Regions from separate parts of the Vreelandella sp. H-I2 genome, predicted to be linked through region 2. Evidence: predicted binding sites of a transcription regulator. Region 2 holds the regulator's gene; the other holds the start of a gene.
What was found. The regulator FNR, encoded in region 2, switches genes on or off when oxygen is low (the NO sensors DNR and NnrR bind a similar motif). The targets are predictions, from matches to a motif close to TTGATNTANATCAA.
Positions count from the first base shown of each region.

Region 1: a site for FNR is predicted at 3,448-3,461, ahead of ACUVOF_RS16895 (cytochrome ubiquinol oxidase subunit I). Genes of this name have one in related genera too.

Region 1 is NZ_JBRAMC010000007.1:4,197-12,101, reverse strand. Features, by position in the region: gene pqiB (intermembrane transport protein PqiB) at 1-681, opposite strand, end outside; gene ACUVOF_RS16905 (PqiA/YebS family transporter subunit) at 674-2,041, opposite strand; gene ACUVOF_RS16900 (calcium/sodium antiporter) at 2,427-3,404, shown strand; gene ACUVOF_RS16895 (cytochrome ubiquinol oxidase subunit I) at 3,629-5,044, shown strand; gene cydB (cytochrome d ubiquinol oxidase subunit II) at 5,047-6,048, shown strand; gene cydD (thiol reductant ABC exporter subunit CydD) at 6,053-7,726, shown strand; gene cydC (thiol reductant ABC exporter subunit CydC) at 7,723-7,905, shown strand, end outside.
Region 2 is NZ_JBRAMC010000002.1:163,768-171,672, reverse strand. Features, by position in the region: gene hemN (oxygen-independent coproporphyrinogen III oxidase) at 35-1,456, shown strand; gene fnr (fumarate/nitrate reduction transcriptional regulator Fnr) at 1,541-2,287, shown strand; gene ttcA (tRNA 2-thiocytidine(32) synthetase TtcA) at 2,280-3,200, opposite strand; gene ACUVOF_RS05345 (DNA polymerase III subunit epsilon) at 3,326-3,979, opposite strand; gene ACUVOF_RS05340 (DUF294 nucleotidyltransferase-like domain-containing protein) at 3,985-5,814, opposite strand; gene ACUVOF_RS05335 (DUF4212 domain-containing protein) at 6,498-6,758, shown strand; gene ACUVOF_RS05330 (sodium:solute symporter family protein) at 6,765-7,905, shown strand, end outside.

The DNA.
Region 1 (7,905 bases), on a different contig from region 2:
GGTATATGGCTTTTCAATGAATACCTGATGCTGCATGGTGCGTGACTCAGGTTCAAAATTGTTCTCTTCAATACGTCCCACTGTGTAGCCTTGATAAGACACTGGATCGCCAACGCGAAGAGAGTTGCCCATTTGGCTGGTTAAGCTAAGACGGAGCCCTGCCTGACCAGCAGGTGCTACGGGGGGGATGTCACTGACCGGAAATTTTCGTCGTGGCGCTTCTTCAGTGCCGGGCTCAAGCTGAATATAAGCCCCTGAGAGCACGGTGCCTAAGCCGCTAATCCCTTCACGACCGATACGTGGCTTGACCACCCAGAAGCGGCTGTCTTCGCGCAACATATCCTCTACTTCTGGTTGGATGCTGGCGGTCAAAACAGCGTGGGATAGGTCATCCGAGAGTTGTACGTTTTGCACCCTGCCGATCTCAACATTTCGGCTACGAATCAGGGTATTGCCAGCTTCGATGCCTTCCGCATTATCCATGGTAAGTGTTACCAGGATGCCGCGATTGGAGTAATTATCGTATACCAGCCATAAACCAATGGCGATGGCAACGATCGGCACTATCCATATAGGCGAAAGGCGAGTTTGGCGTGATGTTTTAGCCTTATTTAAATCCTGTTCGTTGGTTGAGTTGGTTTTCGTTTGTTCAGAAGTAGGCGGTGTTGTTTCGTTAGCCATCAACAGGTTCCTTGGTGGCCGTTTTACGGCGAAGAAGAGAATGACGTAGTGAGTTTTTAGCAGGGAGAGGCGTATCCCAAATTAAGCGTGGATCAAATGTCATCGCCGCTAACATGGTCAATACCACTACTGAGCCAAAGGCGAGCGCCGCCGGGCCCGGTGTGATCGACATTAATGATCCGGCGCGAATCAATGCCACTAAAATGGCGACGACGAAGACATCCACCATTGACCAGCGGCCAATAAATTCTGTTAGTCGATAAAGCCGGGTACGGCTTTGTGCATTGAGTACACTGCTGCGCCTGACAACTAAGCAAAGCCAGGTTAAAGCGACTAATTTACCTACTGGAACGATAACGCTGGCAATGAAAATGACGGCAGCGATGGGCCAAGAGCCCATTTGTATGAGTTGAACAACCCCGCCAATAATGGTTGAGGGCGTTGAGTGGCCTAGACTGGTGGTGGTCATAATAGGGTACACATTGGCGGGAATATACATGACGGCCGATGCGCAGAGGAGTGCCCAGGTGCGCTGTAAGCTATGTGGCAAGCGTTGATGAAGCTTTTCATGGCAGCGAGTGCAGTAGCCGCGTCCTTGTGGCGATAGGCGGTTGATGAGTCCGCAGGTTGGGCAGCCAGTTAACCCTTGTCCTGCTGCAGGCATGCCCGTTTGAGTACCTTCGGGAGCCAACGGTTCACCCTCTAAAGAGAACCACATCCAGTCGGCGTCGATAGATTGGGTCGTCATCAATAACAGCAGCGCAAATACACAAAATGCCCAGAACGATATGCCTAGCTCAACATCGGCCAGGCCGGCTATTTTGATCAGGCTGACTAAGGCGCCAATGATGAAGACATCAGCCATCATCCAAGGTGTTAGGTGAGATAGGGAGCGTGCAATATCCCGGCTAAAAGGCAATAGGCGGTCACGCAGAAGGCCAAATTGAAGCCACAGAACGCCGATAAGGTATACCGCTGGCAGCACGACAATCGTCATGATGATGGCGATAGCGACCACGGGTTGATGAAAGCCAATCAGGGTAGTGGCGGTCTGCGTTAACTCGATACGGTTACTAACACCACTCACTGTGAAGCTAATAAAGGGAAATGACACCGCCACTATGAGTGCAATCAGTGAGGCGATGGCCAGGGCCATACTGCGTTGTGCTGGGTAGCGGTGGCGTTTGACTAAGATATGTGTACAGCGCGGACAGCTTGCTTTTTCGCCTGCGCTAAGTGGCGGCAATGCCGACACCCAGTCGCACTCATGACAAGCACGCAAACGTCGCCGCTGAGTTCTAACTTCAGGGGGCGAACGGTCAACGAGGGGAGTGTTGACCGGTAATGTATGTCGCTTTATTAATCGTTGTGGAGGCAAAAACCAAAACTCTCAGTGCGAATCCTTAGTAAAACTACTAGGATGTGGCGGATTAGGCGGTCAAACGCGCTTTTTAGCAAGCCTATGTTGCTGAAATACTACTCAAAAAATATAGACTAGCAGCTTGACTAAGGCATTAGCTTAGAGAACGATCTGCGGCGCAATGAGAGACAGTTGAATGTGACTCGTAGGGCGGCTGAATCGTTTGCCAGGGATCATTCATAAGCAAAGTGCCGTTAGTAATAGCATCTTACGGCCATCTCTATGAAGTAGTTCTTAAAAGTAGCCCTTAGAATGAGTCCCTAAATACAGTTCTTAATGTGACGCATGGAAACAGTGCCGATCATTATGCCATGAAGGAAATGAAATGTTGCTTCCCATATTAGCGGTTGTGTTTGGATTGGTCTTACTGGTTTGGAGTGCCGAGAAGTTTATCGATGGCGCAGCGGCTACATCTCGTTGGCTTGGGCTTTCACCTCTCTTGATTGGTATGTTGGTCATTGGGTTTGGTACCTCGGCGCCGGAAATGATGGTTTCAGTACTGGCTGCATTGGATGGCAATCCGGGATTGGCAGTAGGCAACGCCTACGGTTCAAATATTGCAAATATTGGTTTAATACTCGGGTTGGTCGCGCTTATTGCTCCCCTTGCTGTTCACTCCAGTGTTATTCGCAAAGAGATGCCAATACTAATGCTCGTCATGTTGGCGACTGGCTTGATTCTACTCGACGGTTTTGTAGCACGCTGGGAAGCCGTCTGTCTCTTACTGGCATTAGTGGTTTTTATTGTTGTTAGTATCGTTCGTTCACGCAACCAGCCAGACGACGCAATCGTCTCTGAAGTAGCTGAGACCCTGGATAGCAAACCGATGTCCCGGGGGAAATCCATTATGTGGACACTGGTGGGGTTGGCGCTGCTAATCGCCAGTTCCCGCTTGCTGGTGTGGGGGGCAGTGGAGATCGCGGTTCGTTTCGGCGTTAGCGATCTGATTATTGGGCTAACCGTCGTCGCTATTGGCACCTCGCTGCCGGAACTCGCCTCTTCGATCAGCGCTTTGCGCCGTAAAGAGCACGATTTGGTATTAGGCAACGTGGTAGGTTCCAACTTGTTTAACAGCTTGGCGGTTGTCGGCCTTGCCGGAATTATTGCACCCATTGACGCAGGTCGAGAGGTATTAGTGCGTGACTGGAGTGTGATGACCGGCATGACGTTACTGATGATTCTGTTTGCGTTCTCTTGGCGTGGGCGCCCGCGGCGAATCAACCGTTTGGAAGGGGGCATCTTACTGGCGCTATTTATCGCTTATACCGGCTATATGGTGAGCGTGGTAGTGTTATCCCGGTAGTTTGTCAGCGGACTATAGCCCATCTAAATTAGCCTGTGCGTCAATGAGACACATCAAAGGCGTTGGGCTGTCTAAGGTAAGATGGTTACTTAGGAAAACAGCAAATTAAAAAATATTAAGAAATAAGCTTAGTGCTTATAACGAAAAGTGCAGTGCCATGAAGGCTCAACTAAGCTTGTGTGAACCCATTGATAGGATATCGATTCAGGTCTTAGGAGAGTGAAATGGAACTTGATCCCCTGGTGCTATCACGGCTTCAATTTGCATTCGTCGTATCGTTTCATGCGATCTTCCCCGTGTTTACTATTGGCTTGGCGTCTTACATCGCGCTGCTTCATGGCCTTTTCTATAAGACTGACAATCCAGCTTGGGATCGCCTTTCGCTTTTCTGGACAAAGGTATTTGCCGTTGTTTTTGGAATGGGGGTAGTGTCAGGCATTGTGATGTCGTTCCAATTTGGCACTAACTGGAGCAATTTTTCTCAAGCATCGTCTAATTTTATTGGCCCTATGCTGAGCTATGAAGTTATTACGGCTTTCTTTCTTGAAGCAGCCTTCTTAGGCGTATTGTTATTTGGTCGCGGTAAAGTACCTGAAGGGGTGCATCTATTTGCCGCTATTATGGTAGCGATAGGCACTTTCATTTCGACTTTTTGGATTTTATCAGCCAACAGCTGGCTACATACGCCTGCGGGTGTAGAACTCATTGATTCTCGCTTCCATGTAACCTCTTGGATGGAAGCTATATTTAATCCTTCCTTCCCATACCGCTTCTTTCACATGGCAGTGGCTTCCTTTCTAACCGGTGGCTTTGTCGTGGCGGGCGTCAGCGCATGGTTTTTATTGCGTGACCGCGACCCGGAGGCAAATCGCCGTGCGCTTTCAATGTGCCTTTGGCTGCTTCTTTTTCTAGCGCCGACCCAAGCGGTAATCGGTGACTTCCATGGTCTCAATACTTTAGAGCATCAGCCGACCAAGGTGGCTGCTATGGAGGGGCATTGGGAAACGGCCACGAATGTGCCGTTGCTGTTATTTGCGATACCTGATCAGGAGGCGCAAACCAACCATTTCTCATTTGGCGTTCCTAACTTAGCGAGCCTTATCCTTACCCATTCGTTTGATGGTGAAATACCGGGCATTAATGAAGCGCCGCCCGAGGAACAACCGCCTGTGTTCATTGTGTTTTGGGCATTTCGCGTAATGGTGGGGATTGGGCTTTTAATGATTGCAGTTTCGCTGACAGGGCTGATATTGCGACGCAAAGGGCGCATCTATAAACAACGACTGTTTCTAAAGACACTGACCAGGATGATCGCGATGCCATTTGTGGCGGTCTTGGCGGGATGGGTTGTCACTGAATCGGGCCGTGCCCCTTGGCTTGTCTACGGCATGATGACGCACGAAGAAGGGCTGACGCCTTCGCTAACAGGGCCTATGGCGTTATTTACGCTACTTGGCTACATCTTGGTTTATGCGGTGGTTTTTTACGTAGGCATCTATTACCTCACACGCGTCGTGCGCAATGGCATGTTGCCCGAAGAAAAGCGTGAAACGGAAGCAGATAATTCTAGGCGACCCATGCGTCCGATGTCAGGGGCGGAGACTTCCTTTGATGATGACCTTGATCCGGTGAGGAACTAAACATGGATATGTTTGATTTAACGTTAATTTGGGCTTTCATCATTGGTTTCGGCATCATCATGTATGTGTTGATGGATGGGTTTGATCTGGGATTGGGGATTATCTATCCCTTTGCTCCCGATGAGGATGCTCGGGACGTAATGATGAACTCGGTCGCACCAATATGGGATGGTAACGAAACGTGGTTGGTGCTGAGTGGGGCAGGGCTTTTAGGAGCCTTCCCATTAGTTTACTCGGTATTTTTGCCGGCACTTTACATCGGTGTGTTCTTGATGCTGGCGGGACTGATCTTCAGGGGAGTGGCGTTTGAGCTGCGGTTTAAATCGCGCCGCAACCGGCACTGGTGGAATCGTGCCTTTTCCTGGGGATCGGCCATTGCTGCCTTTGCACAAGGTGCGGTCGTTGGGGCTTATATTCAGGGCTTTCCCGTTGAAAACTTTGCCTATGTAGGCGGTGCATTTGACTGGTTGACGCCATTCTCAGTGTTGACGGGGCTTGGCCTGATGGCAGGCTATGCTTTGCTAGGCGCTACTTGGTTGATACTAAAATCAGAAGGGTATGTGCAGGATTGGGCATATAAAATCACTCCCTTGTTACTGGCACTCGTGCTATTTGTTTTCGCCGTGATTAGTCTGTGGACGCCGTTCGTGAACCCGCTCGTATGGGAGCGATGGTTTGGTAATATTCAGTTAATTTGGATTTTTCCTTTTTTGGCGCTGATCTGTGCGTTTACCGTTTTTCGTTCTGTCCAAAAACGTCGTGAGCTAGCACCTTTTCTTGCCACTATTGGCATTTATGTCTTTACCTATTTGGGTCTGATCGTCAGTAAATGGCCCGTTGTCGTTCCACCGAACTACACGCTTTGGGATGCGGCTTCTGCGCCTGAATCTCAGCTTTTCCTGTTGGTGGGCGTGGCCATTGTTATCCCTATTATATTGACCTATACCGCTTGGACCTATTGGGTTTTTCGCGGCAAGGTACGAGTAGGCGAGGGATACCACTAATCACATGGTAACTGAACATGCGCTCTCTCTGACGCCACGCAGTTGGCTAAAAACGTTGGCTAAAGGAGAGCGCAATTACCTGTTTTGTTCAGCGCTATGTGGCGTGTTGGCAGGTAGCCAAACGATTGTCATGGTAGTTGGCCTGGCGTGGCTTATTGATCAGGTAGCAGTACATGATCGTTCACCCATAGCCTTATTTCCTGTATTCGCTCTGCTGGTAGGTAGCGTTTTGTTACGCGCTGCCTTTCAGTGGGGGCATGAAATATTGGGCCTGGAAGCAAGCCTGCGTATTCGACAGCGTGCCAGATCGCAACTATTAAATAAGCTGTCCGCCTTAGGCCCTGTTTGGCTAACCGGTCAGCACAGCGGCTCCCTAGCCAACCAGGCAGTTGAACATATTGATGCGCTGGAAGGGTATTTTTCCCGGTTTTATCCCCAATTGCGGATCGCACTGTGCTTGCCGCTGCTGATATTGATGGTGGCGGGTTGGCTGGATTATCTGGTGGCACTGTTTTTACTACTTTCTGCACCGCTTATTCCGATTTTTATGGCGCTGGTAGGGATGGGAGCTGAGCGTCTTAATCGCGATCAGTTTGTTGCTGTATCGAGGTTGTCAGCTCATTTCATAGATCGTGTGCGTGGTATGACAACACTACAGTTATTTGGCCGAACCTCAGCCGCGCAACAAGATGTCTGGTACGCCACTGATGATTACCGACGTCTTAGCATGCGTACTTTGCGCCTAGCGTTTCTTTCCTCGGCGGTGCTGGAGTTTTTTGCCTCCGTAGCCATTGCAGTCGTGGCCATGTATGTTGGTTTTGGCCTGCTGGGGTATATCGAGTACGGGCCTTCATCATCTCTGACGCTTTTTTCGGGTCTTGCAGTTTTATTGCTTGCGCCTGAATTTTTCCAACCCTTGCGTACGCTTTCTCAGCACTACCATGACCGTGCAGCGGCACTGGGCGCTGCTGAGAGTGTGGTTAATGTGCTCAATGAACCAGCTTTAGTTAGCAGGCATGCCGCTGTGGCTCCGTTATTGGGTAACTCGGTCATTGAGCTAGTTGCTACTTGCGTTAGTTATCCTAGCCGAGGGCAAGTAATTGGTCCTATCGACCTGACGATAAAAAAGGGTGAAGTAGTGGCGATTAGCGGAGCCTCCGGTAGTGGAAAGTCGACCCTACTGGCGTTACTAGCAGGTTTTCTTGCGTCTAGTTCCGGCATATATCGTCGACAAGAAAACTACCAGTATGCTTGGTTAGATCAGCAACCCTGTCTTTTACACGGCAGTTTGATTGATAACCTGCGCTTAGCAGCACCACAAGCGTCCCATGAGCAAATGGAAGCTGCGCTGTACCGGGCAGGCTTTGGACCTTTTTTGAAACAGCTGCCTGATGGGCTTGATACCTTAATCGGCGAGAGAGGGGTTGGCTTGTCGGGCGGCCAGGCCCAGCGCCTTGCACTCGCACGTGTGTACCTTAGCAATGCACCGCTGGTGTTATTGGATGAGCCTACCGCCAGCCTGGATCAAGACACTGAGCAGTTTGTGATGTCAGCTTTACTTAAGCTTGCCCAAGAGGGGCGCACCCTGGTAATTGCTACCCACCATCCTGCTGTTATAGCTGCTGCGCAACGCCATTTTTCTTTTGAAAGGGGTGAGTTGGTAGAGGTGCTCGCTTGATTGCTATTTTCCGCGACTTTCGCCCTTGGCTGTTGCTTTTAATACAGCGGCGCAGGCGTTTTTTAGTGGGCGCTTTTCTCATTTGGATTACCCAAATGGCTGGGCTTGCCCTGCTGGGACTATCGGGCTGGTTTATTACCGCCAGTGCATTAACCGGTATTGCCTTAACACTGGGTATT
Region 2 (7,905 bases):
TAAAATGCCATCCCTAACGCCGGAGCACACCTTCATGCCCGTTCATGCCTCTGCGGCTTTCTCTACTGCATCAGCCCCTAAGCAGATAGTGTGGGATGAGGCCCTGCTGCGCCGCTACGATACCAGCGGACCGCGCTACACCTCCTATCCAACTGCACTGTCGTTTCATGACCAATTTACCCCTAGTGATTTGACCCAGGCGCTAGAGCGCAGCAATACCAGCAAGCGTTCACTCTCGCTGTATGTGCACATCCCTTTCTGCCGAAAAATCTGCTTCTACTGCGCCTGTAATAAAATCGCCACCAAGAATACCGCTCTGGCTGAACCCTACTTAGCCCGACTCGACCGCGAAATGGTACTGACCGCCCGCCGCTTAGATACCACACGGGCGGTTGAGCAGTTACATTGGGGAGGTGGTACACCGACATTTCTCAGCTTGAATCAGATGGGCGATCTGATTGATCGCCTGGATGCCCGTTTTGGGCTTTCGTCCTCTCACGATCGCGATTATGCGATTGAAATAGATCCTCGCGAAGCGGATGTATTTACCTTAAGGCACCTCCAGTCGTTGGGATTTAACCGCATCAGCCTGGGCGTGCAGGACTTAAGCCCGCTGGTGCAGAAAGCCATTAATCGCATTCAGCCTCGGATACTCACCGAAACGCTGATGGATGAAGCGCATCGATTGGGTTTTAGGTCTTTGAATCTTGATTTGATTTATGGCCTGCCGTTTCAAACTGAAAAGAGCTTTGCTGACACCTTGCGCCAGGTAATTGAGCTGAACCCCGCACGGCTTTCTGTGTTTAATTACGCCCATATGCATGAGCGCTTTCCCCCTCAGCGGCGCATTAATGTCGATGACTTGCCAGGAGGCGAAGAGAAGCTGGCGATTCTTCGTACCACTATTGAAATGCTCACCGCGGCGGGTTATGTGCATATCGGTATGGATCACTTTGCCCGTACTGACGACAGCTTAGCCGTTGCCCAGCGTGAAGGCTCGCTACAGCGTAACTTTCAAGGCTACTCCAGCCACGCCCAGTGTGACTTAATTGGTCTTGGCGTTTCGGCGATTTCTCGCATTGATGATATCTATGCGCAAAATCCTAGTGATCTGACACGCTACGAAGCGTCGCTGGATCAGGGGCAGCTTGCCACGGTGCGTGGCATACGCTTAAGCGATGACGACCTGATCCGGCGGGACGTGATTGAGCGGCTGATGTGCGATATGCGTATTGATTTGGCCACGGTTAGTCAACGCTGGAACATTGATGCTCCGCGCTACTTTGCGCCAGCACTTGAACATCTGCGAAGCGCCGAGCAAGATGGTCTGCTAACGCGAAGCGGCGATCAACTAAGCGCTACCCCCATGGGCCGACTGCTCATTCGCCATATAGCGATGGCGTTTGATGCTCACCTGCCGCAGCAAACGGGCCAAGGCTACTCAAAGATTGTTTAATAATCTTTAAGCAGGCATGCCATAGCGACTATAATAAGTAAGGTTTTTCTAATCGATAAGCGGCACTCACTTAAGGAGCAACGCATGCTGGAATCCATGAGCCCCAGACGCTCGCTACTCCACGAAGCTCGCTGCCAAACCTGCAGTTTGAGTTCACTGTGCTTGCCGCTTGCCCTTGAACTGGACGACATGGGACAGTTCGATGCCATTATTCGCCGCCGTGCGCCGCTGAAAAAAGGCGCGCTACTGTTTCGCCAGGGAGATGCCTTTACCAGTGTTTATGCGGTACGTTCGGGCAGCCTTAAACAAGTCACATCAGAGGGGAACGGCAGCGAGCAACTGACCAATTTCTATCTACCTAGTGAATTGGTCGGGCTGGATGGGATTGATGAAGAGCACTATCCCGGGAGCGTAATCGCCCTGGAAACGACCACGGTTTGCGAAATCCCCTTTGACCGCCTGGATTTACTGTCAGAAGAGCTGCCCGAACTACGTGGCCAGTTGTATCGCAGCATGAGCAAAGAATTACGCGACGACCGGCGCATGATGCGCCTGTTATCACGTAAAACCGCCGACCAGCGGCTGGCAAGCTTTTTGATTACGCTTTCAGATCGTTTTCGTCGGCGGGGTTACTCGCCTTACAGCTTTCGACTTTCAATGCCCAGAGCTGATATCGGCAACTACCTCGGGCTGGCGGTGGAAACGGTCAGCCGCATCTTAAGCCGCCTTCAGCAGCAAAATGTAGTGGCGGTTTCGGGGCGAGAGGTTAATATCCTCGACATGCAGCGTTTGATAACTCTCACCGAAGAAGAACAGCAAACGGTTAGCTGACGTTAAACGCCTGGATTCGCCCGGCCAGTAACTCTGCCTGCTTGGCCTCTAAACCTGCAAAATCGAACAGATTGCGGTCTGCCAGTTGGGAAGGCGCGATATTAGTGACGGCTTTAAACATGCTTTCCAGGCGGCCGGGGAACTTTTTATCCCATTCAGCGAGCATCTCTTTTACCACTTGGCGCTGCATATTAGGCTGGGAACCACAAAGATTGCAGGGAATAATCGGGAATTCCATCAACCGAGAAAACTCGGCAATATCCGCCTCTTTACAATAAGCCAAAGGCCGAATGACGATATTCTTGCCATCATCGGAGAGCAGCTTGGGCGGCATCGCTTTCAGGTTGCCCCCAAAGAACATATTGAGAAACAGCGTTTCAAGAATATCTTCGCGATGGTGACCCAAAGCAATTTTATTGGCGCCTATCTCTTCTGCAAAGCCATACAGCGAGCCGCGCCGCAGGCGTGAACAGAGCGCACAGGTGGTTTTGCCTTCTGGGGTTTTCTCCTTTACAACCGAGTAGGTATCACGTTCGACAATATGATATTCAACGCCCTGCTTATCCAGGTAACTAGGCAGCACGTGCTCGGGAAATCCCGGCTGCTTTTGGTCTAAATTGACCGCCAGCAGTGAAAAGTTGATCGGTGCATTGCGCTGCAAGTTGCGCAAAATCTCCAGCATCGTGTAGCTATCTTTACCACCGGAGAGGCATACCATGACGCGATCGCCTTCATTGATCATTTGGTAATCAATAATCGCATTGCCCACTTCTCGGCGCAGACGCTTTTGCAACTTGTTAAATTCACGCTTCTGCTTGGCGTCAGCCAGCTCTGGCTGGCCTTGCGCCGGAGCAGCGGGGGCGGCTGCTAAAGTATCAAGGTGAGCAGGGTCAAAATGATTGAGAGATTGCATGGTATAGGCACTGCCGAGTGTGAAAGGCGCTAGAGCGGAAAAAGTAGGCGCTATTCTAACAACACTCAGCGCCCGACCCAACTTTCTGTCTCTAAGAATCCTCTGTCTCTAAGTGCCCTCTGTCTCTAAGCGGCCTCAGCCATCGTGCGCTGCAGCCGCATATAGAGTAGTGCGCTGGCTGTCGCCTCGCCTAACACACTCTGCATCCCCAAGGCGGGAACTTTCCAGCACGTCAGCGCCTGAGCAAAGCTGCTGGGCGCGTCAATCTCTGGATGCAAGCGACGCAGTCGGCGTTGATGCAGCTTCGCCACATCGATCTGGGCATTAGGTAGTGAAAAGCCCAACTGCTTACTCAGTAGCGCATTCAATGCGCTAATACGCTGCTCTAATTTCCAGCCGATAATCGGTCGATTGCCAATGAATTCCACTAACGCGCTTAAGTTATCCCTGTTAGGTGGCATTACTTCCCCAGCTTGGCATAGCAAGTGGTGACGGCGCAGCGTTGCACTCTCGGGCTGCCTCGCACAGCCTAAGGTGATTACAAAAGCGCGACTGGTACGCACTTGCTGTTGGCTCATCGCCACCGCCGCCAAGCTAATCACTGGTGAAGTGGGTGTAGGCATTGCAGTGCAGGCAAGCGCTACTAGCTCTTCACCCATATAGGGCTGAAACAGCCAGGCATAGGGAGAGTCCGCACAGCGTCGCCGGTCACTCTCACGACGCATTAGGGTACGCAGCGAGCCACTAAATAACGCCACGTGCCGATCTAACAGCCGCATTCCGCTCACGAATACTCCAAATGGTAACGATGCGAAAGCCGCTGTTTAAAGTCTTTGACAATATGCAGCGCCTCACGTAATAGGTCACGTTCGAGCGAAGAGAGGGTTTGCACCACGACACGATTGGTGCGATTCGTCTCTTGCGGCGTACTAGGCGTCTCCAGGGCGGCAAGCTGCTGCCTAAGACGTAGTTCGGTAAAGAGCGCCAACGCCTCACCCAGGTCCTCGGCAAAACGACGATCCAAACGGCCATCTGCAGCCAGAGCGTCAAGGCGGTCGAGGGTCGAGGTGGCTTTGATACGCCGCTCAAGCGCCATGGTGCGCACGCCATGCACGATGGGGAAAATACCGCCTTTCTTAATATCGATACCGTGTTGTGGCTTTTTCAGCGAGCCAAACAGGGTCAGCGGCGTCGAAAAACGCAGTGCTGTTCGGGCAAAATACGAGAGCAGTAGCTCATCGTGGGAGCAGCGTTCGAACAACTCATCACGGACACTTTCAAGCAAACGGGGGTTACCTGCTACGGCATGGGCATCAAGCATAATCGCCAGTTTCATCAGGCTGTCGCCATCACGCTCGCTGGCCCATTTGGCAATATTGCTCTTCCACTGCGATACCGTTGCCACCCACTCGGGGTTAGACACCATAATATTGCCGGGACACGGCGGATAACCAAGCTGTATCAGGGTATCAGTAAGGGTTTGCATGTAGCTTGCGATATCAGGCCACTGGGTTTCATCAGCGAGAATCAAGCCGTTATCTTGATCCGTTTTTAAAATCTGCTCGCCGCGGCCTTCGCTACCCATCACCATCATGCAGCTCTGCTCGCGGTAGCGTTCATCGATTGTGAATTCCCAGGCTTTACTCATGATGCGGCCGTTCAGTGCGGCGAGCAGATCCATCGCAAAGCGCAATTTAACGCCCTGGGCCATTAATGCTTTTACCAGCTCCGGCGTGCGCTGGCTGGCCGCTGACAACGCCTCTAAACTGCTCGCCTGCTCCACCTGCAAACTCACCACATAGCTGCGGCTCGAAAAGTAGCTAAGCACATCGGTAAGTTCTACAACGCCTTTTAAGTCGTTGCGCTCCATCACGACTACTCGTGTCACTTTATGCCGCGTCATCAGCACCAACACTTCAAACAAATATTGGTCTGGTGCAACGGTTACCAGATTAAAATGAGCGATTTTATCGAGCGATGCAGTTACCGGGCTGCCTTCCAACACCAGCGCATTGAGTAGATCGGTTTTGGTCACCATGCCCAGCGTGTCCTGGGTTTCTACCAGTAGGCTGTCGGCGTGACTATCATTCAGTTGCTTCACTGCGCTAGCAATATCACTGGAAGCGGCCATTAACAGTGGCTCGCGCATACACTCGCTCACCTTGGCCAACATAAAGCCCGCCATGGTAACGCCACCATCAGCACGTTTTTCGGTTAACAACCGCGCTTTATGCGTCAGTGATTGGCGAAAGAAATCACTAAAATCGGGATAATGGCTGCACAACTGCTGAAACAGCGCCTTAGGCATTAAGTAGCATAGGCACTCCTGCTCAGCCTTAAAACGATAGCGGCTTTTACCATTGAGGATACTGATCGCCCCAAACAGGTCCCCCGCCGTGTAATGCCCAATGCGTGAAGTAGACGAGGGTAGCGTAGGGTCGATTTCTGCTACTTCGCCTTTATGTAGTAGGTAAACATATTCGCCTGTTTGACCCGTCTCTAAAATCACTTCGTCACGATCAAAATAGGCAAGGTCAATGCTGCGGCGAATGTGCTCACGCCCTTCATCGTCAAGAAGCGTAAACGGCAGTTGGGATAAATCCACATCGACCATTGTGCATGACCTCATTTAACTAAAGGCGAACTTGCAAACATAAGAAAAAACAAATAAGCACCATGAAGCGATGTTACCCATTCCAAATGACGTTCTGCCATGCTTCAAAAAATGGATATCGATTATTATATGAAGATGGCTATACGGGTATAAAGGATTCACTTCCCAAGTGGCAAGTAGAACGTTGTTATACCTTTAGCTATCACGCTAAGGTCGAAGCGACGTTTGTTACACGACCAAAGTATTGTCACTTACTAACCAAGATTACCTCTAGATCGTTGTGTTTGTATTTAAAGTAGTCAATAAACGCTTTTATTTGCTTACTAGACTATCGTCCCATAGCCATTCAAACACCTGCAAACTTCGCTTAAACAGTGTTTAAAAACACCTATTTTCAACGACATGCATTCCTTGAAAAGCAATTCATCTGTTTATTGATACCAAAGTCTGGGATTTATTTTTTGACGTTTATTGCCCAGTATTAACAATGAGTCATGCAGGGTAATCGCACGTCACTAACTAACTCGAAATTTCATATCGAATAATAAGGTGATGTGTCTACAAACGTTGACTCACCACTCCTAACGATTGAGTGGCTTTCGACGTGCGATTGCCCTGATGGGTCACACGCTATTCCCCGTGAACTTTCCCAACCTTAAAAATCACAAGTGGAGAGCAACACAATGGCAGACGACAAAAGTAATGCTGCTGAATACTGGAAAGCCAACGTCCGCTTAATTTTCGGATGCCTAGCCGTTTGGGCCTTCGTTTCTTATGGATGCGCTATCCTCTTTCGCCCACTGCTCGCCGGGATTCCGGTCGGCGGAACTGACTTGGGCTTCTGGTTTGCACAACAGGGATCCATCTTAACGTTTATCGCGCTGATCTTCTTTTATTCCTGGAAGATGAATAAGCTCGATCAAAAATTTGGCCTTGGGGAGTAAACCGGTATGAGCCAGTTTGCAATTAACTTACTGTTCGTCGGCGCCTCCTTTGCCTTGTATATAGGTATTGCGATTTGGGCACGTGCCGGCTCGACGAAAGACTTCTATGTTGCCGGCGGGGGGGTCCATCCAATCACCAACGGGATGGCGACCGCAGCGGACTGGATGTCAGCGGCATCGTTTATTTCCATGGCGGGTTTGCTGGCCTCGGGTGGCTACGCTAACTCCACCTTCCTAATGGGCTGGACCGGTGGCTACGTTATCCTAGCAATGCTATTGGCCCCTTACCTACGTAAGTTTGGTAAGTTCACTGTACCCGATTTTATCGGTGACCGTTTCTACAGCAACACCGCTCGCCTAGTGGCGATCGTATGCTTGATTGTGGCGTCAGTTACTTACGTTATCGGCCAAATGACCGGTGCGGGCGTAGCCTTCTCACGCTTTCTTGAAGTCAGCAACACCTGGGGTATCTGGCTGGCAGCACTGATCGTTTTCCTCTACGCCGTATTTGGCGGCATGAAAGGCATCACCTACACCCAGGTAGCGCAGTACATCGTACTGATCATTGCTTATACCATTCCTGCGGTGTTTATTGCCTTTCAACTGACCGGCAACCCCATCCCGATGTTCGGCATGTTCAGTACGCACACCGAATCCGGCATGCCTTTACTGGCCAAGTTAAATGATGTGGTGAGCGCACTTGGCTTCAGGGACTACACCGCCGACGTGGACAACAAGCTGAATATGGTGCTGTTCACTCTATCGTTAATGGTCGGTACTGCCGGTCTACCCCACGTTATCATTCGCTTCTTCACCGTACCGAAAGTAGCGGATGCGCGCTGGTCTGCTGGCTGGGCACTGGTATTCATTGCACTGCTTTACCTCACCGCACCGGCGGTTGGTTCCATGGCACGCCTGAACTTGGCGACCACTGTGTATCCAGAGATGGCAGGGCAGGTTGAGAACTACGAAGAAGCGGCTCAAAACCCGATTCTGTACGAAGAGCGTCCAGATTGGGTTCGTACTTGGGAAGAGACCGGTCTTATCAACTTCACCGATCTCAACAATGACGGCCGTATTCAGATGTATAATGATGCTGCCGACTACTCTGATCGTGGCTGGGAAGGCAACGAGCTGACGGTTAATA